One region of the Leucobacter exalbidus genome, then DNA from elsewhere that is predicted to be linked to it. Evidence: predicted binding sites of a transcription regulator. Region 1 holds the regulator's gene; each other region holds the start of a gene.
What was found. Region 1 encodes LexA, which represses DNA repair genes until DNA is damaged. Its sites were predicted from a motif close to TCGAACANNTGTTCGA; they were not measured.

Region 1 (8,125 bases):
GATCCCCGAGCTGTTTCAGATCGAAGCGGGGTACTTTCTGGTGCAGGCGGCGGGAGAAGCTGATCCGGATCGCGTGGCCCGGCTCGTTGGCCGCCAGCTGCGCGACCTCGCGAGCGCGGGCAAGCGCGCGCCGCGCGTGCTCTTCGGGGTGACGAACCCGACGAACCCGAAGCTCGAAACCGAGCAGGAAATCGCCGAGCAGTTGGTGCGGGCCGCGCGCTTCGTGCCGCCCGAGCTCATTGGATCGACCGATGATTGCGGGTTCTCTCCCTACCTGATCGATGAGAAGCCCAGGCACGGTTCGCCCGACTTTGCCCGCGATGTGGCGTTTGCCAAGATCGCGGCGCGCGTGCGCGGCACCCGCCGGGCGAGCGCAGAGCTTGCGGGCAGGCCCGCGGAGGTATTGGTATGAGTGACGTCCTCTTAACCGGCAGCGCTCCGACCCGGCCGAGGTTCTCGTTCGAGGTGTTTCCCGCCCGCAGCGGGGCCGCCGCGCTCGCCCTGGGCAATGCGGTGCAGCACCTCGCGGCGGTGGGCCCCGACTTCATCTCGGTGACCTACGGCGCCAACGGATCAAACCGTGATGCCTCGCGCGATCTCGTGCGCTACCTGCGCGATCACACGAACGCGCTGCCGCTCGCACACCTCACCACGGTGGGGGAGACGCGGCAGGCGATCCTCGAGACCATTCACGCGATTATGGACGCCGGCGTGCACGACTTTCTTGCGCTGCGGGGTGACCCGCCGCGCGGGGCGAGCGAAGATGACCCTGCGGTGTCGGGGTCGCTGAGTTCGCTCGAACTCGTCAAGCTCGTGGCGCAGGCGCGTGCAGAACGCCCCGCGTTCACGAGCGTGGGGCGCACCTCGGTCGCGGCGTACCCCAACGGGCACCCGCTGTCGCGGTCACGATCTGAGGACATTGACTGGCTCGTGGCGAAGCAGGAAGCCGGGGCGCAGTTCGCGGTTTCGCAGCTGTTCTTCAACGCCGACGAATACCTCAGCTATGTGAGCGACGCGCGAGATGCGGGCCTCACGATGCCGGTGCTACCGGGGCTGATGCCGGTGGCGACGGCCGCGCAGCTGCGCAAGGTGGCTGAGCTTGCCGGGCGCCCGGCTCCCGCCGAGCTCATGCGTGAGATCGAGGAGGCCGGGGGATACGCCCCAGAGCTCGGTGTTGAACACTCGGTGGCGCTCGCGAAAGAGCTGCTGGCGGGCGGGGCCCCGTCACTGCACCTCTACACCTTTAACCGGCACGAGCGCGTGCTCGCCGTGCTGCGTGAGCTCGAACTGCTGGCACCGGTGGCGGTGTAACGCGGGCTCGTTCTGCGCTTACCTATATACAACGAACGCGAGCTGCTCATCACTATCGATGAGCAGCTCGCGTTATTTGGTGTGTGGGGCTAGTTAGATCGAGCGCAGCACCGCGACGACCTTGCCGAGCACCTCGGCGTAGTCGCCCAGGATCGGCTCAAACGCGCTGTTGCGGGGGAGCAGCCAGGTGTGACCGTCGCGCCTGCGAAACACCTTTACGGTGGCTTCGCCATCGAGCATCGCGGCAACAATATCGCCGTTGTTGGCCTCGCGCTGCTGCCTGATGACGACAAAGTCGCCATCGCAGATGGCCGCATCGATCATCGAGTCGCCCACGACGCGCAGCATGAAGACCGTGCCGTCGCCCACGAGCTGGCGGGGCAGCGGCATGAGTTCTTCGACCTGCTGCTCTGCGGTGATGGGCACACCGGCGGCGATCTGGCCCACCAGTGGCACATATGCCGTCTCTTCGGCTTGCACGGGCGGCTCAGCGGGGGCCGCCGGAGCGGTGGGGTCGATGAGTACCTCGAGTGCGCGCGGGCGGTGCGGGTCGCGGCGAATGCAGCCCGCCAATTCGAGGCGGCTGAGCTGGTGGGTGACACTCGACAGCGACGACAGGCCGACGGCGTCGCCGATCTCGCGCATGCTCGGCGGGTAGCCGCGGTCTTCCACGGAGCTCGCGATGAACTCAAGAATTGAGCGCTGTTTATCGCTGAGGCGTTCAAGCCGACGTGCGATATCGACCATGATTGCTGCTCCTTCGATGTGGTGGTGCACTGTCGCCGGGGCTGCTGACTGCAATGTCGGTGGTACCTGCTTGAGTGCTCTCGTTAGTTCGAAACTCTACCGACTGCCTGATACTTGGCCAAACAAGTGTTCGAGTGTCGTGGTATTTCGTGCAAAACAACTTCGATTCTGAGGTTGCTCTTTCGATCTTTCGAAGATATATTCGAAACAGATGTTCGCATGACTGCGACAATCCACTTGAAGGGAACTCGACTATGAGTGCAACACTGACGCAGCTGCCTGCGGCGCGACGCGTTACCGGGCAGTACTCGTCCGCTCGCCAGGCGGCGCAGCCCACGGCAAGCATTCGGCTGACGCGCAGAGGGCGCTTCGTGTTTGGTGCGCTGGGTGTGTTTGGTGCGGCGGCCTCGCTCGCGCTGATCGCGTCGTTGTCAGCGGCCCCGGCCATCGCCGCCAACGAGGGCAGTGGTGCAACGTTCGGGTACGTGGTGGCGGCCCCCGGGGCGTCGCTGTGGCAGCTCGCCACCGAGCTCGACCCGTCGATGGATCCGCGTGACCTCGTCGCCGAGATCGTGCACTTGAACCAGTTGCAGGGCTCTGACGTGGTCGTGGGACAGTCCATCGCGGTGCCGCTGCGGTACACCGAAAGCCCCGCGGTGATGTCTGCCGATGAGCTGGGTCTGTAACGCACCCGCCCGTAACGCAACGCAGTCTGTTTCAGTGAACTACGCAGGAGATCGTAGACTGAGTGGGTGACCAGTCTGAGCGACCTCCCCCTCCGTGCAAATCTCGTCGGCAAGAGCCCCTACGGTGCCCCGCAAGATCCGGTGCCCGTAAGCCTGAACGTCAACGAGAACACCCATCCCATTCCCGACGAAGTCGTCGCAGATATTGCGGCAGCGCTCGAACGTGCAGTGCGCACCGCGAACCGCTACCCCGATCGTGACTTTGTTGAGTTGCGTGAAGCGCTCGCCGGGTACCTCGGGCACGGCCTCACCGCAGAGCAGCTGTGGGCGGCGAACGGTTCAAACGAGGTGCTGCAGCAGGTGCTGCAGGCCTTTGGTGGCCCCGGCCGCACTCTGCTGAGCTTCAGCCCCACCTACTCCATGTACCCGTTGCTTGCCGACGGCACCGACACCGCCTACATCGACGTGCCACGCCCCACGGGCTACCGGCTCACCCCCGAGAGTGTGCGCGCGGCGTTGACCGAGCACGCCCCGAGCATCGCGATCTTGTGCGGCCCCAATAACCCGACGGGTACGCCGCTCGACCGCGAAACGATTCTCGCGGCCTACGACGCATTCGACGGCATGCTGATCGTCGACGAAGCCTACTTCGAGTTCGACAACGAACGCGAGAGCGCGGTGACCCTGCTCGAGGGGCGCCCCCGCCTGCTCGTATCACGCACCATGAGCAAGGCCTTCGCCTTCGCCGGCGTGCGCCTGGGCTACCTCGCGGCCGACCCCGCGGTCATCGATGCGCTGCGCCTCGTGCGGCTGCCGTACCACCTGTCGGCGCTGACGCAGGCCGCGGCGACCACCGCAATCAAGCACGCAGCCACGATGCTCGCGACCGTTGATGACATTCGGGTGCAGCGCGACCGGCTGGCCGCGGCACTCACCGAGCTTGGCTACCGCGTGCACGATTCGGGCGCCAACTTCATTCTCGTGGGCGGCTTCCTGGATCCCAATGGCATGTTCGAAGAACTGCGTGCGCGGGGCATTTTGATCCGGCACCTGGGGATCGCAGGCCACCTGCGGATCACCGCGGGCACCGAGGCCGAAACGACCGAGGTTATTCGAGCCATCACCGAGCTCACAACTCTCAGCTCCTAGCCAGAAGCTCTCCCTATAGGGTCGAGGCATGACGTCAGCCCCTGAAGTTCTGCCCCGTCACATCCTCGAACGCCGGTTGCGCAGCGCGCGCCTGTGGAACGTGATGCTTGCCGTGATCGCGGCACTCGCGTTGGTGTTCGGGGGTGTGATGTGGTCGCAGAACTCCTCGGGTAACCAGGCTGCAGTGGCAGTGGCAGTGGCAGTGGCAGACGGCGCCGGTAACGCGGCGCCCGAAGCGACGACCCCCGAGCTCACCGGCGAGGTCGACGGCGCTGCCGCCGAGCAGCCCGCAACGGGTGCCGCACCGGTGGTTGAACGACGCATCGAGGGCGACCCGATGGCCATCGGTGACATCGACGCCCCCGTCGTGTTGTCAGAGTGGGTAGACCTGCGCTGCCCCTACTGCGCGGTGTACACCCGCGATACCCTCCCCGACGTCGTCAAGGAGTACGTCGACTCGGGCAAGGTGCGCATTGAGATGCACGACGTTGCATTCTTCGGCGAGGAGTCGCTGCGTGCCTCAACGGCGGCCCGGGCCGCGGCCGAGCAGGGTAAGTACTTTGAGTTTCTCGACGCCGTCTACGAGGCAGCCCCAGAATCTGGGCACCCCGAGCTGACGACGAAAGAACTCATCGGTCACGCCCGCACCGCTGGCGTCCCCAATATTGAGCTGTTCACGAGCGACATGGAGCGCGAAGACCTGCGCGCCGAGGTCACCCAGATGACGACCGAGGCGAGCGAACTCGGCGTCACGGGCGTGCCCTTCTTCGCCGTCGACGGGCAGGCGTTTAGCGGCGCCCAGCCCATCGACTACTTCCGCGAGTTCCTCGACTCGATGGTCGCCGAGAAATAATGAACCTGACGCTGGCGGGAGCGTTTCTCGGCGGCGTGCTCACGCTGCTGAGCCCGTGCTCGGTGATGCTGCTGCCCGCGTTCTTTGCCTACGCATTCACGAACACGCGCGCATTGTTTGTGCGCACCGGTGTCTTCTTTCTCGGGCTGGCAAGCGCGCTCGTACCGCTCGGGCTGCTGGCCGGCACGGTCGGCGCATGGGTGAGTCAATACCGATTTGAACTGGTGACGGTCGCCTCTTGGCTCGTCATTGCCCTGGGAGTGCTGCTGGCCTGCGGCGTCAGGCTTCCCGGCGTGATGCGCCAGCGCGGCCCAGCGGGCGCCTCGGCACTGGCCGTCTTTGCGCTGGGGGCCGTCTACGGCCTGGCAGGTGTCTGCGCGGGCCCGCTGCTGGGCGCTGCCCTCACCTTTGCGGCGTTCGGTGCGAACGCTGCCTTCGGTGGGCTGGTGCTGCTGGTATTTGCGGCGGGGATGACGCTGCCGCTCATGGTGCTCGCGCTGCTCTGGAGCCGCATTCCGGCCATCCGAAAGCTGGTGCGGCCGCGCGAACTGCGCATCGGTGCCTGGCGCAACGCGTGGACAAATGTGATTGGCGGGGTGCTGACCGCGTTGATTGGCGTGCTGCTGCTCGTCACCCGCGGTACCACGACGATTGGTGGGCTGGTGGGAGCAACCGCGCAGGCGCAGCTGGAGGGAGACGTGATGCGTCTCACCTCGATGGTGCCTAACTGGGTGATCGCCGTCATCTTTATCGTGTGTGCAGGGGCGTGGGCCGCCGTGGTGGTGGTGCGCGCGAGCCCGACCTCGCCGCAACCCGCGTGTGCGGCCGCCAGCTCCAGCGCGCTGCACGGGGGAGCCACCGAAGCTGAGTAGACTGGACACATGTCCGCAGCATCACGAACAGCGTCGCTCGAGCGTGTCACGAGTGAATCGCAGATCAGTCTCTCAGTCAACCTCGACGGCTCAGGCGAGTCAGATATCGAAACGGGCGTGCCCTTCTTCGATCACATGCTCACCGCTTTTGCCCGCCACTCGCTCACCGATTTGACGGTGCGCGCCACAGGCGACGTGCATATTGATGTACACCACACGGTTGAAGACACCGGCATCCTGCTGGGGCAGGCCCTGCTGCAGGCCCTCGGCGATAAGAGCGGCATTTCGCGCTACGGCGATGCCCTCGTGCCGTTGGATGAAGCACTCGCGCAGGCCGTCGTTGATATTTCTGGCCGCCCCTACCTCGTGCACTCGGGGGAGCCCGCAGGCTTCGAATTCCACCTCATCGGCGGCCACTTCACCGGCTCCATGGTGCGCCACTTCTTTGAGGCCCTCGTCTTGAATGCTCGCCTCACCGCACACATCAAGCTCGTTGAGGGGCGCGACCCGCACCACATCGCCGAGGCCGAGTTCAAGGCATTCGCGCGCGCATTCCGCGTCGCCAAGGCACTCGATCCCCTCGTCAAGGGTGTGCCGTCCACCAAGGGCGCTCTGTGACCGCGAAGCAGGTGGTCGTGCTCGACTACGGTTCGGGCAACGTGCACTCTGCAGTGAAGGCGCTCGTCGCCGCCGGCGCCGAGGTGACGCTCACGCGTGACCCCAAGCTTGTTGCCGAAGCCGATGGCCTGTTCGTGCCAGGCGTGGGCGCGTTCGACGCCGTCATGCAGCAGCTGCGCGATGTGCGCGGCGATGAAATGATCGATCGCCGGCTCGCGGGCGGTCGCCCGGTGCTGGGCGTGTGCGTGGGCCAGCAGGTGATGTTCGCGCGTGGTATCGAGCGCGGCGTCGACGTTGAAGGCCTCGGGCAGTGGCCTGAGACCGTGCACCAGCTGAAGGCTGATGTGCTGCCCCACATGGGCTGGAACACCGTCGACGCTCCCGAAGACTCCACGTTGTTTCACGGTATTGAGCACGAACGCTTCTACTTTGTGCACAGCTACGCGGCCACCGAATGGTCGATTGAGGGCCGTGGCGCGGCCACTCGCCCCCGCGTGACGTGGGCCGAGCACGGCGAGCGATTCGTCGCGGCCGTCGAGAACGGGCCGTTGTGCACGACCCAGTTCCACCCCGAGAAGTCGGGCGAGGCCGGTATCCAGCTGCTGCGCAACTGGATCGCCACGCTCTAACGCTGTTGCGCCGGCCGCGTTGCCGGCGCCCCATGACACCCCACTGACGAGGAGAGACTCGAGATGACCGAATTCGCTGTGACCCCGAAACTGCAGCTGCTGCCCGCCATCGACATGGTCGACGGTAAGGCTGTGCGCCTCACCCAGGGCGAGGCCGGCACCGAGACCAACTACGGCAGCCCCGTAGACGCCGCCATGGACTGGATCGAGCAGGGGGCCGAATGGATTCACCTCGTCGACCTCGATGCCGCATTCGGGCGCGGATCGAACGTGTCAGTGGCGAAGAAGATCATTAGCCGTGCCGGCAACGTGAACATCGAGTTCTCGGGCGGCATTCGCGATGACGCGAGCCTCGAGGCCGCGCTCGACATGGGCGCACGCCGTGTCAACCTCGGCACTGCCGCGCTTGAGAACCCCGAGTGGACCCGCTCGGTGATCGCTCGCTTCGGTGACCAGATCGCGGTCGGTCTCGACGTGCGCGGCGAGGTACTCTCGACGCGCGGCTGGACCGAAGATGCCGGCAACATCTGGGAGGTGCTGGCTCGCCTCGAAGACGCCGGTTGCCCCCGCTACGTCGTCACCGACGTCACCAAAGACGGCACGATGCGCGGCCCCAACCTCGAGCTGCTGGCCAAGATGTGCGAGCACACCGATCGCCCCGTTGTCGCCTCGGGCGGCGTCTCAAGCCTCGAAGACCTGGTGGCTCTGCGCGGTCTCGTCCCCAACGGTGTTGAGGGCGCGATCATCGGCAAGGCGCTGTACGACGGCGCGTTCACGCTGCCCGCAGCGCTCGATATCGCTTCGCGGTAGGGCGTAAGCATCGTGGCGATTAAACGGCTCCCTTCCACCGGTGACGCCCCCCGCGCGACGGGGGTGCCCGACAGTCTCGTGCCGGGCGGCCCCGCCGACTCCGCAGGGTTTCCCTGGGCCGGGCGCACGTTTGATCACCACGAAACCGCGTTTGAGGGCGACACGGGCGAGACGCCCGAGCGTCTGCGTCTCGCGGTGCTCAACCTGCGCGCGATCGCTGCAGAAGCGGCGGCGGCCCCCAGCGCGGAAGCGCATTGGGATGCGGTCGCCAGGCTCGCCGACGCACACGCCGAAGTGATTGCGGCGCTTGGTGAATCCCGCGTGCTCGTGCCCATGGTGGCCGAGGCGGGCGACATCGGGCTCACCCCCGAGGGCAAGACGGTCGAGAAGACGCAGGAGCTGTCGATCGTCGCGGTGGCAGCCCCCGACGGCCGCACGGTGCTGCCGGTA
Region 2 (8,125 bases), 500 kb from region 1:
AAGCGGTCGAGGGTGGCGCCCACGACGCCGTCAACATCGACGAGTTCGAAGGGGCCTGATCCGGTGCCGATCGGGTTGACCCCGGTCTTCGAGTACGCTTCGGCATCGAGGATGGCGAGCTGCGGGCTCGAGAGTCGGTGCGGCAGCAGCGGATCGGGGGCGGCGGTGTCGATGATCACGGTGTCACCCTCGGCCCGCACGGTCATGTCGACCCCGTCGAGAATGCGGGGCAGCGGGGTGGCATCTATCGCGCGCTGCAGCGAATTGACCACGGTGTCGGCACTGAGGGCGCCGCCGTTGTGAAACTGCACTCCCTCGCGAACGGTGAACTGCCAGCTGGTGTCTGAAATGCGCTCCCATTTTGTGGCGAGCGCGGGCAGGGCCTCCCCCGCGTCGTCGATGACGATGAGGGTTTCGGCGGTGGCCCAGCGCGCGAGCTTAAACGCGTCGTCGCTGAGCGGGTTCATCGCCGAGCGCGGCGGCTGCAGCATCGCGATCGAGATGCGCTCGTCATCGTCGCCAGTGGCCGCGGGCTGCGCAAAGCACCCCGTGAGTGAGAGCACGACGGCCGCCGGAATCGCGATACTGGCCAGAGGAGCGCGCAGCAGCAGGCTTCGGCGACGGGATTGTTGCGGTTGCTGCTGCGGTCGTTGGTTCTGGGCCTGGGACTGGGGCCGCGAAGTGCGCAGCGAGAAACGGTTCAAAGCAAACATCGGTGTCCTTTCGCGGACGGGTCAGTGAGTCGGTGCAGAAATGGTGATCGTGCGGTGGCAGCGGCCCGCCAACGCAAGGTCGTGGGTGACGAGCAGCAGCGCGATATGCGCGTCGGCGGCGACCTCGAGCAGCGCGGCCGAAACAGCCTGGGCGGTGGCTGGGTCGAGCGCGCTGGTGGGCTCGTCGGCCACCAATACCGCCGGATCAACGGCCAGCGCCCGTGCGATGGCCGCCCGTTGGGCCTGCCCGCCCGATATCTCGGCGGGCCTGCGGTCAAGCAGATCGGCGTCAAGCTGGGCAAGATCGGCCGCGCGCCTAATGCGGGGTTCGGCGTTGGTGTCCCGAGTGAGCTGCCGCACGGCGCGGGCAATGTTCTGGCGAATGCTCCAGCGCGGTACGAACGCGGTGGCCGGGTCTTGGGGCACACCCTGCACGAGGTGACGGAGGGCACGCTGCGGGGAGCGGGAGGCGCTGTTCCAGGCTTCGCCCAGCACCTCAACCTGGCCGTTTGAGGGCGCGCGAAGCCCCAGCACAATATCGGCGAGGGTTGATTTGCCGGCGCCCGAGCGGCCGATCACCGCCACAGTTTCGCCGCGGTGCACCTCGAGAGTCGTGGGGGCAAGCGCGACGCGGGCGAGCGACCCCGTGCGGTGTGAAGCGGTAACCCCTGCGAGGCTCAGCGCCACAGGTCGGGCCCGTCCTGCGGGGGTCTGCCCCATTGCCCCGTTCACAGGGCGAGCGCCGGGGTGTGGGTGACGGGCAGTTCGGTGAGAGCACCGTCGCGCACAACGATGTGCCGGGTCGCGAGTGCACGCACGACGACTGCGTCGTGCGTGGTCACGATGAGGGTGCGGTCGCCCGCGAACGCATCGGCGAGCAGCTGCACCACCCCCTCGCGCGTCTCGTTGTCGAGGGCGCTCGTGGGTTCGTCGGCGAGCACCAATGGGGCATCGCTGAGCATCGCGAGGGCCACGGCCGCGCGCTGTGCCTGCCCACCCGAAAGCTCCGCGGGGCGGCGGCCGGCGAAGGCGGGGTCACCCAGTCCCACGCTTTCGAGCGCGGCCGCGACCGCCTGCGCTGAAGTGCGCGTAACGGCCCGCAGCTGCCGCCCGAGCTTGGTGAGCGGATGCAGGGCTTCTGATCCCCGCTGGGGCACGAAGCCGATGCGCGTCACCACGCTACGACGCTCGCCTGCAAGCCTAAGCCCTGCGGGCAGTCGACCGGTGAGCACACTGAGCAGCAGTGATTTGCCGCTCCCAGAGGTGCCCGTCACGACGATCCGGTCACCGGCGCAGACGTCGAGCGCGTCGATTGACAGCAGGGTGCGCCCGTCTGCTGTCTGCACACAGATCTCACGCAGGGAAACCACTGCGCGCTGCGGTGTTTCTTCGAGCGCCGGGGCTCGGTGTTCGGCTGTCGCCGCATTGCGTAACCAATTAACCATAATGAGAATCATTATCATTCAAAGAATGGACGCATGGCAAACGACGCGCGGTGCGCAGACGATCGGATCACGAGCATCACCCAGCCCACACTCGACTAGTGCAGCCTGAAACCCAAGCAGGAACAAGCGCAAGAGCAGCTGCTTTGAGACAAGACAAGCACTGACATCAGCGTCAGCGTCAGTGATTCCGTCCAAGCCAGCACCGACCCCAACGTCAGCACCGATATCCAGGCCAACCCCAACCCCAACCCCAACCCCAACAGCAGTGGCGCACGCCAGCGCCGACATAAGTCGAGAGGTCACACCGTCAGCAGCGGGTTCAGGTCAAGAGCCTTCACTTGCAGGTGCTCAGCAGCAATTGCCGCAGGCCTCAGCGAACCCGTCATTGCATCCGCTACAGCTTGCGCTTTTCCTTAGGCTCCCACCCCGCCAATCCACCTACCCCTAGAAGGGTTCGTCATCGCACCAATCTGATGGGGAATCGGTGCGGTCGTTCTCGGTAGAGCGATTCTTGATGGAGTCGCCCTGGGTGGAGCGATTCTCAGTGGAGTCACTCTCGGTAGAGTCACTCGCCGCCCGCTTTGCCGAGGTGCGTGGCACGAAAGGCTTGTCCCAGCCCGGCCCCCACACCGATTCCGCTGAGACCCGCTCTGCCCGGGGCCGCTCAGTCACGCCTGTTGTTTCAGTTGCTTCTGTTGAGAGTGGTTGCTCTGCTCCAGGTGGTTGATCAGGGGGCGACCCGTCCGGGGTTTCGGGCCCATCCGTCCCCTCACCCGGGGGATCTGGTCTGAATCTCACCGCGCTCTCGGGTATGTCTTCATATTTCCGCCCGGTGGGACTCGTCCACGTATACACACCATTCTTGTCTTGGATCACTTCCCAGGGAGTGGCGTGTTTGAGGGTGTGGTGTCGGCGACAGATGTGGCCCAAATTGTCACTGCTCGTTGCCCCGCCCAGGGCCGCGTCAATGGTGTGGTCGATGTCGCATTTTCGTAGCGGCATGCGACACCCAAAGAATCTGCAGTGCTGGTCTCTCGCCCCCAGAAACCTTCGTAGCTCTGCCGAGGGCCGGTAGGTATCCACGGTGATGATGGTGCCCGTTTCGGCATCCACCTTCACTTGTTCCCAGCTGCTGGTCGCGCAGGCCAGGTCTTTCGCGGTATCAGTATCGATGGGGCCGTAACCGGCAAGCGAAGCCGGGTGGCCCCTGCCGCTTCCCGCCGTATCTTCGGTCCCGGTCGCGGTTCCGGTTCCTGTGGTAGTTCCGGTGGTGGTTCCCGTGAGTCGGGTGATCGGCACGATCACCTGCACCCGCGCCGTGATACCACCCATCGGGGTACCCGTCGTCATCGTCTTCATAGGATCACTCGTCAACAACATGTCACACAACAGATCAGCACGCACCTGATCCGTCGTGCGGGTATCCACGATCTCGGGAGATCTGGTTTCGCCAGAGTCGCTCGCACCGTCTTCGGATGCCGCGGCTTCTCCCCCAGCACCGCCCTTACCTGCTTTATCGCCGAAGGTTTCGGTATTACGGTTCGCGATGATGTGGTGGGAAAGCTGATCAACCTTGTCCTTGATGCCATGCGCGAGGGCTGCGGGGAGATGGGCGATCAGATCAGCCATCCCGTCTTCCCGGTCAATCACCATCACGTTGCGGCCCGCACACGCACGCTCGTGACGTTCATCGATGGTCACTTCGGCACACCGCTCGGCAAGTTCCTTCACGAGCGGGCGCACCCGCCCCACCGTCTCCGCCTCCGCCAACTGCAATGCTTCCCGCTCATACTTCTCGCGCCGCTTCGCGTCGGTAATAATGACGCCCGCATCCACGATCGCGCGCACGTGCCCTTCAGATACCCGGCCCGCGGCCAACGCCCGATATGTTCCCGGGTAGTCAGTGATGAGGTCAGTCGCGCGTTCCATTTTCGCGGCCACCGTACGATCCGATTCGTGTACCGCGGCCCCGATATCGGTGTGGACCATGCGGTAAGCCATCGCTTGGCTCTTCGCGAGCGAACGACCCGACTGCACCCCGTGGGGAATGCACTGCGCGATCCCCTCCGCAATCGTTGACCCCGCCTGCAGGAGAAGTGCTTCGGCTGCTTGCAGGGAACTGATTTGCGCACGCACTGCCTGGATTCCTGACACGACGTTATCGAGTGCAGCGAGCAACTCCGTCGGTGGTTCCAGCAGTGAGAACTTCATGTAAACATTGTCTCAGGGACCCCCGACATTCAACTTCGATGGGGCGTTCTGCCGCGAGAATCCGCGGAAATACGTGCGGTAATGCGCTGAGGCCCCCAGACAGCTCAGCAACTAAACGCCCAAAGGTCCAAACAGCCGCCCAGACTGGCTGCTGATGCACATTTGAAGGGTGCACCCTAGCGAACATGTCCCACGTTGAGGGCTCAAAGCAGAGCCACCCCATCAGTCATGGCCCGTGTGGCCAAGAAGTTCGTTGACGACTGACCGCCCACAAAACTAACAAACCTTCTAGCCACGCTTCAACCGCAATGATAAGAAAGTACGCGCACCGGCTACCCGAAGCCAACACCGAGGCCACCACAGCATCCAAAGATCTCTGCGCGGCACCGCGAAAGCACATAGCTCTTCCCGCAAGCGTCGTCGACGCCCAACGGTGTTTGCAGGGCTTCTGCCCCACGTTTGCCCCACGCTGACACCTTCATTAAAAAGCGAAAGCTTCAGCCGAGAGCCCGATTTAGGCCATGACCTGGTATTTCATGATTCTTTAATTTGTGCCCTGGGCGGGAATCGAACCCGCGACACCTTCTTTAGGAGAGAAGTGCTCTATCCACTGAGCTACCAAGGCGTAGGTGAAATTACCTTTCAACCCCTGCGAGTATAGCGCAGGTCAGCGAGCACTTATCGCGCTCAACACGCCTGCCCACAGACGCAGAAAACGAACGGGCGAGGCCTGAGCCCCGCCCGTTCGTCTATACGAAGTTAGTTGTGAGTCTGCACGACTCGGGTATTAGCTTGGGCTATTAGCCGAAGCGAACGACGCCGTCAGGCGAACCGTCGAGGAACGCGCTTGCAACGACGGTCTGGTTTCCACCGTAGCCACCGTGAACTGCCTGACCGTTACCGATGTACACGGCTACGTGGCGGCCCGACCAGATGAGCACGTCACCGGGTGCGTAGTCGCCGCCCGCAACGCTGACGCCACCGAGGCCGGTGTATTCACCGATCTGGGTGCCAAGGTCGCCGGCAGGAATACCGATGGCCCGCAGTGAACGCTCGACGAGCGCGGTGCAGTCCTGCATCTCGCCCAGCTGCGCGAGCGCAGCCGACACGATACCCTGGGCGCCAGCGCCAGCGGGCACGTCAACGCCGGTAGGGGCGCCTGCCGGAGCAGCCGCAGCTGCGCCAGCCGGAGCAGCGGCCGCAGCCTTAGCTGCTTCCTCTGCAACCTTGGCAGCTGCTTCTGCAGCCTTCTTCTCTTCTGCTTCAGCCTTCTCGGCTGCGACGATCTCTGAATCGACTGCGCCCTCGGGTGCAGCGAGGGCGAGCGGTGCCGCGTCGACGTCTGAGGTCTCGAGTGACTGAGCAGCGGCGAAGCCATCAGGGATGCCCTGAACTTCGGGTGCCACTGCGTAAGCCGGGAGGCTGAACGTGCCGACCAGGCCAACGCTCAGTACGGCCGCGCCGGCCATCTGGGCGAAGCGCTTCGAGGTGGATACTGAGCGCTTCGGGGTGTGTGCAGACACCACGAGGTCCGTGCTGGGAGTAAAACTCACGAGAATAACTGCCTAACTTCGTTTGCGTACGTTCTCTTACTAAAGGGTGCGAACCGCTAGAGTTCGCGACCGTTCAAGGGTAACTGAAGATAACGGGAATGTCACGCTGAGACCGAAATCCCTCAGCTAGAGGTTGAATGTTGGCTGTTTTACGCCAATTTTCGGCCCTCACCATTTTCAGGGTTGTCTCGATATCGAGAGACTTACGCGCTATCTAAGTAACTGACATGCCTGCCCCGGATCGCCCCAGCACACCCGCCCCAGCCCATGTGCGAAACCACAAGCGCAGCCGCAACCGCAGCCACAACCGCGAACTCAACACTGAACGCCTTCTCCGCAGCATTCCCCGCCAGCCGATTTCCCCCTTCTTATAGGCGAAAACCCTGCAGCCCTGTTTTCCCACAAATCGCCAATCTTGGGAAAATAGCCGCAACTGTTCCCCAAAACAGGCAAAAAGAACTGCTCCCCGCAGCTGGACTGAAAAGTTCAGTGACCAACCAAGAGGAGCAGTTCTTTCAGGCGCGCGGCGCCAAAGTCGACGGGCTAGATCAGGCCCTGTTCAAGCATGGCCTGCGAGACCCGCACAAAGGCGGCCGAGTTCGCACCCAGAATGTAGTCGCCGGGGCGGCCGTAGCGTGCCGAAGCCGCGTAGGTTGCCTCGTGCACGTCGCGCATGATCTTGTGCAGACGGTTCTCGCTGGTGTCGCGATCCCAGCGCGACCGGGCTGCGTTCTGGCTCATCTCGAGCGCTGAGGTGGCGACGCCACCGGCGTTCGCGGCCTTACCCGGCCCAAACAGCACGCCGGCCTGCTGAAACAGTTCGGCCGCCGCGGGGGTCGTGGGCATGTTCGCGCCCTCGGTGACGGCACGCACACCGTTAGCGATCATGGTGCGGGCGTCAGACTCGTGCAGCTCGTTCTGCGTGGCGCAGGGGAACGCAAGCGCACCCGGCACATCCCACACCGATCCACCCGAGACGAAGTGCGCACCGGGGCGACGCTCTGCGTACTCAGAGATGCGAGCGCGATCGACACCCTTGACCTGCTTCAGCAGCTCAAGATCGATGCCGGCCTCGTCAACGACGTAGCCGCTCGAGTCAGAAGCGGTGATGGCCTTGCCACCGAGCTGCTGAATCTTTTCGATGGCGTAGGTTGCCACGTTGCCCGAGCCCGACACGATGGCGCGGCGGCCCTCGATGGCCTCGCCCACGCGCAGCAGCATTTCTTCTGCGAAGAATACTGCGCCGTAGCCGGTGGCCTCGGTACGCACTTCGGCACCGCCCCAACCAACACCCTTGCCGGTGAGCACGCCCGATTCGTAGCGCTGCGTGCTGCGGCGGTACTGACCGAACAGGTAACCGATTTCGCGGCCGCCCACGCCGATGTCGCCGGCGGGAATATCGGTGTCTTCACCGATGTGGTGCACGAGCTCCATCATGAAGCTCTGGCAGAACCGCATCACTTCGCCGTCGCTCTTGCCGGTCGGGTCGAAGTCTGACCCGCCCTTGCCGCCGCCGATGCGCTGCGAGGTGAGCGCGTTCTTGAAGATCTGCTCGAAGCCCAAGAACTTAATGATCGACAGGTTCACGCTGGGGTGAAACCGCAGCCCACCCTTGTACGGGCCGAGCGCCGAGTTGAACTGCACGCGGAACCCGCGGTTGACCCGCACCTGGTTCTGGTCGTCAACCCACGGCACACGGAAAATCAGCTGGCGTTCGGGCTCAACGAGACGGTCGAGAATGCCGCCGCTAATGAATTCGGGGTGTTCGGCCAGCACAGGAGGCAGTGACTCCAGTACCTCATGCACTGACTGCAAGAATTCAGGCTCACCTGTGCTGCGAGCCTGAACCGCATCAGTGACCGCGCGAATGTGCGCTTCAGGGGTAGGAAGGGACAACTTGGACTCCTCGGTCTATCAACTCCGTTACGGGAGGACAGCCCTCAATTGGGCTAATTCCTCACACTGGTCTGCCCGCGTGCGAGAAAGCCGCAAACGAGCGGTGTCTCTATAGTGAGACGAAAATATGAGCGGCGATCTCCATGGGGAGATCGATCGCATCACTCATTCCATCTACCTCGACGCGCACGATGTCGCCGCGCCTAGTAAAGGAAGCTTGTTTGCCGGGTACGACCCCAGCAGCTGCCAGGTCCTGCAGCAGCTCCGGATCAACCTGCGCCGGTTCGGCCAGGCGCTTGATGCGCGC
Region 3 (8,125 bases), 2.6 Mb from region 1:
TCGCTCGTGGGGCATGCGAGCTCGAGGCTTGCCGAACGGCCCGGGGCCGTCAGGCTGCCGCGCGCAAGAAACGCGCCGCGCAGGATCGCTGCGAGCTCGGGCTGTGCGCCCGTCGTGAGACGGTTCGGCAAGCCACGAATCTGGCGGCGGCGCTGGTCAAGCAGGCCGAGCTGACGGGCGAGCGTCTCGCCATCAATCACGCGCACGAGAAACTGTGGGGCGCCCGGGCGTGTCGTCGACGGGGGCAACTGCTTTGCATCAGAGCGAACACCGTAGAGCTCCGCGAGGTCCTTACGCACACGCTGCACAATCTGCGGGGTGTGGAGCTCGATCTCGAGGGCAATCCGGCCCGAGATGGAGTGCAGACCGCCCGCGACACGCAACACAGTCGCAACCTCGGCCATACGTTCTCCGGTGCGCTGCACCGGTACACGAACGAGCTCGTTCTTAACCTCGGGGGTAGACAGCACGAATAGGGATCCTCTCAAACAGGAAGGCGAAAAATTGGGCGCGGGTGTGAACGCGTCTTATTCGCGACCGAGGTCGCGATGGCGCAGACTAACGCTGACACCCGGAAGCCCTGCAAGGCGATCCGCGAGTTCGCGGGCCGTTGCAACCGAACGGTGCTTACCGCCGGTACAGCCGACTGCGAGCGACGCATGCCTTTTGTTCTCGCGCTGGAATCCCGCGAGGACTGGCGTGAGCGCCGCGACGTAGTGGTCGAGGAACTCTGCCGCGCCATCGCGACTGAGTACATAGTCTTTAACCTCGGCATCAACGCCGGTGAGCGCCCGAAGATCAGGCTCCCAGAAAGGATTGGGTAGGAACCGCATATCAACCATCAGGTCGACGTCGGTGGGGGCGCCGTATTTGAACCCAAAGCTGACTACCGACAGCTGCAGGCCAGGCGTATTCTCGTCAGAGAACAGCTCGCGCGTCGCGGTGGACAGATCGTGCACGTTGTAACGCGACGTATCGATCACCACATCACTCGAAGCGCGCAGCTCTTGTAGCCGCTCGCGTTCGAGTCTGATGCCCTCGAGCAGGCTCCCCGATTCACCCTGTAGGGGGTGGGGCCTGCGCACCGCTTCGTAGCGGCGCACCAGAATCTCGTCGGTGGCATCAAGGAAGACGACGCGCACGGTGGCGGTTTCACGCAGCTGGGCGACGGTGTGCTGAATGTCAGCGAACAGGTCGCGACCGCGCACATCCACCACGGCCACAATGCGTGGCAGGGCCCCGCCTGAGCGGTCGGCCATATCGGCGAGCGTCTTCAACATTGCAAGCGGCAGGTTGTCTACGACGTACCAGCCGAGGTCTTCAAGCGTGTTTGCGACGGTACTGCGACCGGCACCAGACATGCCGGTGACGATAAGAATCTCCTGTTTTGAGACTGGCTCGTTCACTCAGCACCTCCCTCGTTTGTTTGCAATGCTTCATCAATCTTAGCGTCAGCCGCGCCCCCGTGTGAGCCGTTCACGTTCAGGTGACTAAGAACTACATCTGCAAGTGACTCGCCGAGACCCGGCACGGAGGCCAATTCATCGCGCGAAGCAGCCCGCAAACGCGTCACCGATCCGAAATGTTTCAGCAGCGCAGTGACGCGCTTCGGCCCGAGACCTGGAATTTCGGCGAGCTGACTGGAAATTGACGAGCTGCGACGTTGACGCTGGAAGGTGATGGCGAAGCGGTGGGCTTCATCGCGCACGCGCTGCACCAAAAACAGCGCTTCGCTGGTGCGCGGCAGGATCACGGGGAAGGGATCTTCGGGAATCCAGACCTCCTCGAGACGTTTGGCGATGCCGCAGAGGGTGATGTCATGAATATCGGCCTCGGCCAGGGCGCGGGCCGCCGCTTTCACCTGCGGTTCGCCGCCGTCGACGATGAGCAGCTGGGGGCGATCGCGGTAGATGCCGCTGGGGGCCGCCCCCGCCGCTTTCGCAGCGTTCAGTTGCGCCGCACGCCGCGACACCACCTGATAGATCGAGTCGGTATCGTCGGTGGTCTGCTCAATGCGGTACTTGCGGTAGGCGCCCTTCGCGGGCAGCCCATCTTCAAACACGACGAGTGACGCCACGACGCCGGTGCCCTGCAGGTGCGAAACGTCAATGCACTCGATGCGCAGGGGCGGTTCGCTCATATCGAGGGACTGCTGCAGCTCGGCGAGGGCGTCGGTGCGCGCGGTGATATCGGCCGAACGCTTGAGTTTGTAGCGCATCAGGTGTTCGCCGGCGTTGAGCACCGCGCGTTCAAACAGCTGGGCTTTGTCGCCGCGCTCGGGCACGTGCACGCTCACCTTGCCGCCGCGGGGTCGCTTCAGGCTGAGCGCGGCTTCAAGCTCGGGCTGATTCGCGGGCGCCTGGGGCACCAAAATCTGCGCGGGCGGCACCCGGTCGCCGTCGTACGCCGACTGGATCACCTGCTCAAGCAGCGTGGCTGGGGAATCATCGAGCTCAACATCGACGATCCAACTGCGTTCGCCCCGGATCCGGCCCCCGCGCACAATAAATTGATGCGCGGCCGCCGCCAATTCATCGGAGCGCAGCCCAAAGACATCGACGTTCACGTCGTGCCCGAACACGATTGAGTTTTTCTCGAGCACGTGTTCGACGGCGCTCGCCTGATCGCGCAGGCGAGCCGCTTCTTCGTAGCGCTGAGTCGCCGCCGCCTCACGCATGCCTTGTTGCAGGGCGCGCAGGTGACTCGTGTCGCCGCCGCTTAAGAACGCGACGAGTTCTTCGACGCGTGCCCGGTGCTCCTCGAGCGTCACCTGGCGCGAACAGGGGCCCGCGCAGCGACCAATCTGGCCCGCGAGGCAGGGTTTGCCCGAGCGCATGGCGCGCTTGTAATCGGCGTCGTTGCAGGTGCGAATGGGAAAGGCCTGCTGCAGCAGCGCGGTCGTTTCTTTCAACGCCCACACTTTGGGGTACGGGCCAAAATACTTGGCGCCGCGAATCTTCTCGTTGCGCGTGATGGTGAGGCGCGGGGCCTCCTCGCGCAGGGTGACGGCCAGGTACGGGTAGGTTTTGTCGTCTTTGAACTGGACGTTGAAGGGCGGCTTGAACTCGGTGATCCAGGTGTGCTCGAGCACGAGCGACTCGGTGTCGGTCGCGACCACCGTCCAGTCGACGCGCGCCGCGAGCGCGAGCATGCGCCGGGTGCGCGGCATCAGGGCGTGCAACGGCTGGAAATAGTTCGAGAGCCGTGAGCGCAGGTTCTTCGCCTTGCCGATGTACAGCACGCGCCCGTGACGGTCGCTGAAACGGTACACCCCGGGGCTGGTGGGGATCTCGCCCTGGGCAGGGCGAAACTCGTGGCGCCGGTCGGTCTCGCCGAACGGCCCCACGCCATCACCCAGGCCTTCGCCCGCGTCCTCGCCCATCCCCGAGCTCACTCCCGTATCGGAAGTTAGGCCCGAGTTCACGCTGAGGCTTTCGCCCGCCCGTGCAGCACCTCAGCGAGGAAGTGGCCGGTGTGGCTGTCGGGATGCTTGGCGAGCTGCTCGGGGGTGCCCTCGGCGATGATCATGCCGCCGCCCGAGCCACCCTCGGGGCCCAGGTCGATGACCCAGTCGGCGCTGCGAATCACGTCGAGGTTGTGCTCGATGGTGATCACGGTGTTGCCCTTGTCGACCAGGCCGTTGAGCACGAGCAGCAGCTTGCGCACGTCTTCGAAGTGAAGCCCCGTCGTGGGCTCATCGAGCACATAGATGCTGCGGCCATTGGAGCGCTTCTGCAGCTCGGTCGCAAGCTTCACGCGCTGTGCCTCGCCACCCGAAAGTGTCGTGGCGCTCTGGCCGAGGCGCACGTACCCCAGGCCCACGTCCACGAGGGTCTTCATGAAGCGGTGAATCGAGGAGATCGGTTCGAAGAACTTCTCGGCTTCGGCGATGGGCATATCGAGCACCTCAGAAATGTTCTTGCCCTTGTACTTCACCTGCAGGGTCTCGCGGTTGTAGCGCTTGCCACCGCAGGCCTCACACGCGACGTACACGTCGGGGAGGAAGTTCATCTCGATCTTCAGGGTGCCGTCACCCGAGCAGGCCTCACAGCGGCCGCCCTTCACGTTGAAGCTAAAGCGACCGGGCAGGTAGCCGCGCGTCTTCGATTCAACAGTCTCGGCGAAGAGGTTGCGAATCTTGTCAAAGACGCCCGTGTAGGTGGCGGGGTTGGAGCGCGGGGTGCGACCGATGGGTGCCTGGTCGACGTGCACGACCTTGTCGAGGTGCTCGAGGCCCGTGATGCGGGTGTGCTTGCCCGCGACGAGGCGAGCACCATTGAGCTGGTTGGCGAGCACGCGGTACAGAATGTCGTTGACGAGGGTGGATTTACCCGAGCCTGAGACGCCGGTGACCGCGGTCATGACGCCAAGGGGGAAGACCGCGTCGACGCCCTTCAGGTTGTTCGATCGGGCGCCGACGACCTTCAGCTCGCGCTGCTTGTCACGCTTGCGGCGCTTCTTGGGGGTCTCGATCTCGCGGCGCCCGGCGAGGTAATCGCCGGTGATGGAGCGGGTGTTGCTCAGCAGTTCGGCGTATTTGCCGGAGTGCACGACGGTGCCACCCTCGACGCCGGCCCCGGGACCGATGTCGACGATCCAGTCGGCGGCCTCGATGGTTTCTTCGTCGTGTTCGACGACGATCAGGGTGTTGCCGAGGTCGCGCAGCTTGATTAGCGTCTCGATGAGGCGGCGGTTGTCGCGCTGGTGCAGGCCGATCGACGGCTCATCGAGCACGTAGAGCACGCCGGTGAGCCCTGATCCGATCTGGGTTGCGAGTCTGATGCGCTGGGCTTCGCCGCCCGACAGGGTGCCGGCGGCACGCGCCAGTGTAAGGTAGCCCAGGCCGACCTCGATGAGGAAGTTGAAGCGCAGCCGAATCTCGCGCAGCACCTGGGCGGCGATCTTGGCTTCACGCTCGGTGAGGGTGACCTCGTCGAAGAAACGCTTGGCGTTCTCGAGGCTAAACTCCCCCACGTTTGCAATGGATTCACTGTTGATCGTCACGGCGAGCACTTCGGGTTTGAGGCGCTGACCGTTACAGGCGTGGCAGGGCACCTCACGCAAGAATTCGCTCCACCGGTCACGCTTGGTGTCGCTTTCGGCTTCGGCGTACTGGCGTTCGATGAACGGAATCACGCCTTCGAACCCCGAGCTGTACTTCACCTCGCGGCCGAAACGGTTCTTCCACCGCACGTTCACCTTGAAGTTGTTGCCGTAGAGCACGGCCTGCTGCACTTCTTCGGGCAGGCTCCCCCACTGGTCATCGAGTGAGAACTCGAGATCTTCAGAGAGACCCCGCAGCAACTTGTCGTAGTACTGGTAGAGGCTCTTGCCCTGGCTGGTCCAGGGGATGATGACGCCTTCGGTGATCGACAGCTCGGGGTCACCCAGCACGAGGTCTTCGTCCACCGACATGCTGGTGCCGAGGCCTGAGCAGGTGCCACAGGCGCCAAAGGGGGCGTTGAAGGAGAAGGTGCGCGGCTCGATTTCGGTGAGCTGCACGGGGTGCTGGTTGGGGCACGAGAGGTGCTCGGAGAACTGCTGGGTGCGCTCGGGATCTTTCGCGTCGAGGTCGACGTAATCGATGGTGACGATGCCGCCCGCAAGCTTCAGGGAGGTTTCGAGGGAGTCGGTGAGGCGACCGAGGGCATCGGGGCCGGCGACGAGGCGGTCGACGACGACCGAGATCTCGTGCTTTACCTGCTTCTTCAGCTTGGGCGGATCGGAGAGCTGAATGAGGTCACCGTCGACGATGGCGCGAGAATAACCGGTGGCGGCGAGCTCTTGGAAGAGATCAACGAACTCACCCTTTTTCTTGACCACCACGGGGGCGAGTACCTGGAAACGGGTGCGCTCGGGCAGCTGCATGAGGCGATCGGCGATCTGCTGCACGGTCTGGGCGGCGATCTTCTCACCGCACTGGGCACAGTGGGGTACGCCGATGCGGGCCCACAGCAGGCGCATGTAGTCGTAGATTTCGGTGATGGTGCCGACCGTTGACCGCGGGTTGCGGTTCGTGGACTTCTGGTCGATGGACACGGCGGGGCTGAGGCCCTCGATGAAGTCGACGTCGGGGCGATCTACCTGGCCGAGGAACTGGCGGGCGTAGGCGCTCAGGGACTCGACATAGCGGCGCTGCCCCTCGGCGAAAATGGTGTCGAAGGCGAGGCTTGATTTCCCACTGCCCGACAACCCGGTGAACACCACCATCGAGTCACGAGGAATCTTGAGGTCCACGTTTTGCAGGTTGTGGACGCGGGCCCCCTGAACGCTGATCTGCGCGTGCGCGGCAGAGGAACGGATAGGGGCTGGGGTGGCTGAAGTGCTTCGCGAGGTCACAAATCCATCTTAGGCCTGCGCAACCTGAGTGGTCGAACATATCTACGAATATTTCAAGGGAGCTGTCAGCAACGGGAAGAACTCAAAGAAATGGGCGTGGGCTTTGGGCACCGCGATAAAAGTGGGCAACGGCCGTTCTCGAGCAGGCGGACGCATACCTACACCTACACCTACACCTACACCTACACCTACACCTACACCTACATGCCTACGCCCATACCAACTACCTGCGCCGGATCAGCATCCACCGTCCCCTGCGGGCTGACCGCCATGCTTTGCATGCAAGCTGCTCTGGCTACACACCCAGGACCACCGTTGGCCATCGTGCTGGGCAGATCTAGGCAGAGTTCTCTGGCCGAAGCGAATTTAGGGTCTTGCCTCGCCCGATCGCGGCTCACGTCCACTGGTCTCATCGCTTATTCGGGAGTGACCGGTTCTCGTTTTGTCGGCCGCGGTCGCTGCGGCTGCAGCGTGGGTTCGCGCCCTGGTGTTTCCACCGAGGGGGCGTAAGCCGCGCCATGTCTCGGGTGGCACCATTTGGGGTGGCCGGCTGCGGCCCGGCCTGAATCTTACCGAGGGTTGCGCGGTGCCGCTCCACGCATAAGCCCTCGCGGCCCTGATGGGGAGTTCGATCGCATCTTCGGGCGCTCCCCCTGGTGGATGCAGGACGAATGGTTCGCCACGAGGATTTCTGGTGTTGGTGTTGGCACCGTCGTCGCCACCGCCACCGCCACCGCCACCGCGGGTGATTTTCCAGCCGTTGTGGTGGAGTTGCATGTGGTGGAACCGGCACAGCAGGATTCCTCGATCAATATCGGTGCGGCCGCCGTCGGCCACCCACGCATTAATGTGGTGGGCCTCGCAGTAAGTTGCGGGCCGGTCACAGCCCCGCCATCTGCATCCCCCGTCGCGCAATGAAAGTGCGATGCGTTGTTTCGGGGTGAAGAGTCGCTGCTCACGGCCTACGTTGAGGGGGTTGCCGGCCCGGTCGGTAGTGACGGGCACGATGCCCGTGTTGCACACGGTGCGGGCCGCAACCCCGACCGGAACCGGGGTTCCGTCATCCTCGAGGAATGCGGTGTCAGCGCGGGTATCGGTGTCGGCGCCGGTATCGGTGTCGGCGCCGGTATCAGTGTCGGCGCCTGTGTCAATGACGCGCACGACCCGAACTCCGGCTTGGCGCACGCCAAATACGTCTTCGACCGTGGCCAGGGTGCCACCCACCAGCACCTCGATGAGGAGGTCGTGGGTGAGCTGCTCGTTGCTGCGGGGATCGTCACGCAGCTCAGCTGCTTGTGCCTTCTCGGCCGGGTTCACGAATGAAGGGCCGCCCCTGCGGGGGCGCATGGCCGCGTCGATGAGGCTGCGCACCCAAGCCGCCGATTCATCATCAAAGGTAAATGAGCCGTGGTGCACGCCCTTCGCGTCAACCCACATGCGAAGCGAGCGGGCCTCGTATCGGTCAGAGAATCGCTGTTCGGCCCCCTCGGGGTCGAGTTTGTCGCGCACCGCCCGAGCCGTCTTACGCAGCTCCTCGACCGTGCGAATCGGCGCTTCGTCAAGCAGGTGTTCGACCGCGAGGCTCCACGCCCCATGAAACACTGCCACCGCCCTGCACATCGCTTCTTCATCTGAGACTTCGCCCGAACTCGCTGCTTGTTCGCCCGCCGCCGTAGCGGCTGCCTTTACCGCCGCGACATCAGCTTCAGTGGGCGTGGGCGGGTCGCCCAGCCCCACACGAATCGCGCTGTGTTGATCGGAGGTAATCTGCATGGCACTGAAGGCC

Region 2: JOF28_RS11775 (HNH endonuclease signature motif containing protein) is a predicted target of LexA. The motif match lies at 4,645-4,660, and genes of this name have one in related genera.
Region 3: uvrA (excinuclease ABC subunit UvrA) is a predicted target of LexA. The motif match lies at 6,372-6,387, and genes of this name have one in related genera.

What each region holds. Positions count from the first base shown of each region.
Region 1 covers NZ_JAFIDA010000001.1:3,104,060-3,112,184, forward strand. The annotation lists gene JOF28_RS13990 (uroporphyrinogen decarboxylase/cobalamine-independent methonine synthase family protein) at 1-412, shown strand, start outside; gene JOF28_RS13995 (methylenetetrahydrofolate reductase) at 409-1,311, shown strand; gene lexA (transcriptional repressor LexA) at 1,405-2,058, opposite strand; gene JOF28_RS14005 (hypothetical protein) at 2,313-2,744, shown strand; gene JOF28_RS14010 (histidinol-phosphate transaminase) at 2,811-3,893, shown strand; gene JOF28_RS14015 (DsbA family protein) at 3,922-4,746, shown strand; gene JOF28_RS14020 (cytochrome c biogenesis CcdA family protein) at 4,746-5,618, shown strand; gene hisB (imidazoleglycerol-phosphate dehydratase HisB) at 5,628-6,236, shown strand; gene hisH (imidazole glycerol phosphate synthase subunit HisH) at 6,233-6,865, shown strand; gene priA (bifunctional 1-(5-phosphoribosyl)-5-((5-phosphoribosylamino)methylideneamino)imidazole-4-carboxamide isomerase/phosphoribosylanthranilate isomerase PriA) at 6,929-7,675, shown strand; gene JOF28_RS14040 (SseB family protein) at 7,688-8,125, shown strand, end outside.
Region 2 covers NZ_JAFIDA010000001.1:2,601,050-2,609,174, reverse strand. The annotation lists gene JOF28_RS11790 (ABC transporter substrate-binding protein) at 1-713, opposite strand, end outside; gene JOF28_RS11785 (ATP-binding cassette domain-containing protein) at 735-1,433, opposite strand; gene JOF28_RS11780 (ATP-binding cassette domain-containing protein) at 1,442-2,158, opposite strand; gene JOF28_RS11775 (HNH endonuclease signature motif containing protein) at 2,603-4,369, opposite strand; tRNA gene JOF28_RS11770 (tRNA-Arg) at 4,922-4,994, opposite strand; gene JOF28_RS11765 (NlpC/P60 family protein) at 5,170-5,892, opposite strand; gene gdhA (NADP-specific glutamate dehydrogenase) at 6,466-7,818, opposite strand; gene JOF28_RS11755 (iron-dependent transcriptional repressor DtxR) at 7,928-8,125, opposite strand, start outside.
Region 3 covers NZ_JAFIDA010000001.1:519,546-527,670, forward strand. The annotation lists gene whiA (DNA-binding protein WhiA) at 1-470, opposite strand, end outside; gene rapZ (RNase adapter RapZ) at 528-1,406, opposite strand; gene uvrC (excinuclease ABC subunit UvrC) at 1,403-3,382, opposite strand; gene uvrA (excinuclease ABC subunit UvrA) at 3,421-6,303, opposite strand; gene JOF28_RS02400 (HNH endonuclease signature motif containing protein) at 6,706-8,125, opposite strand, start outside.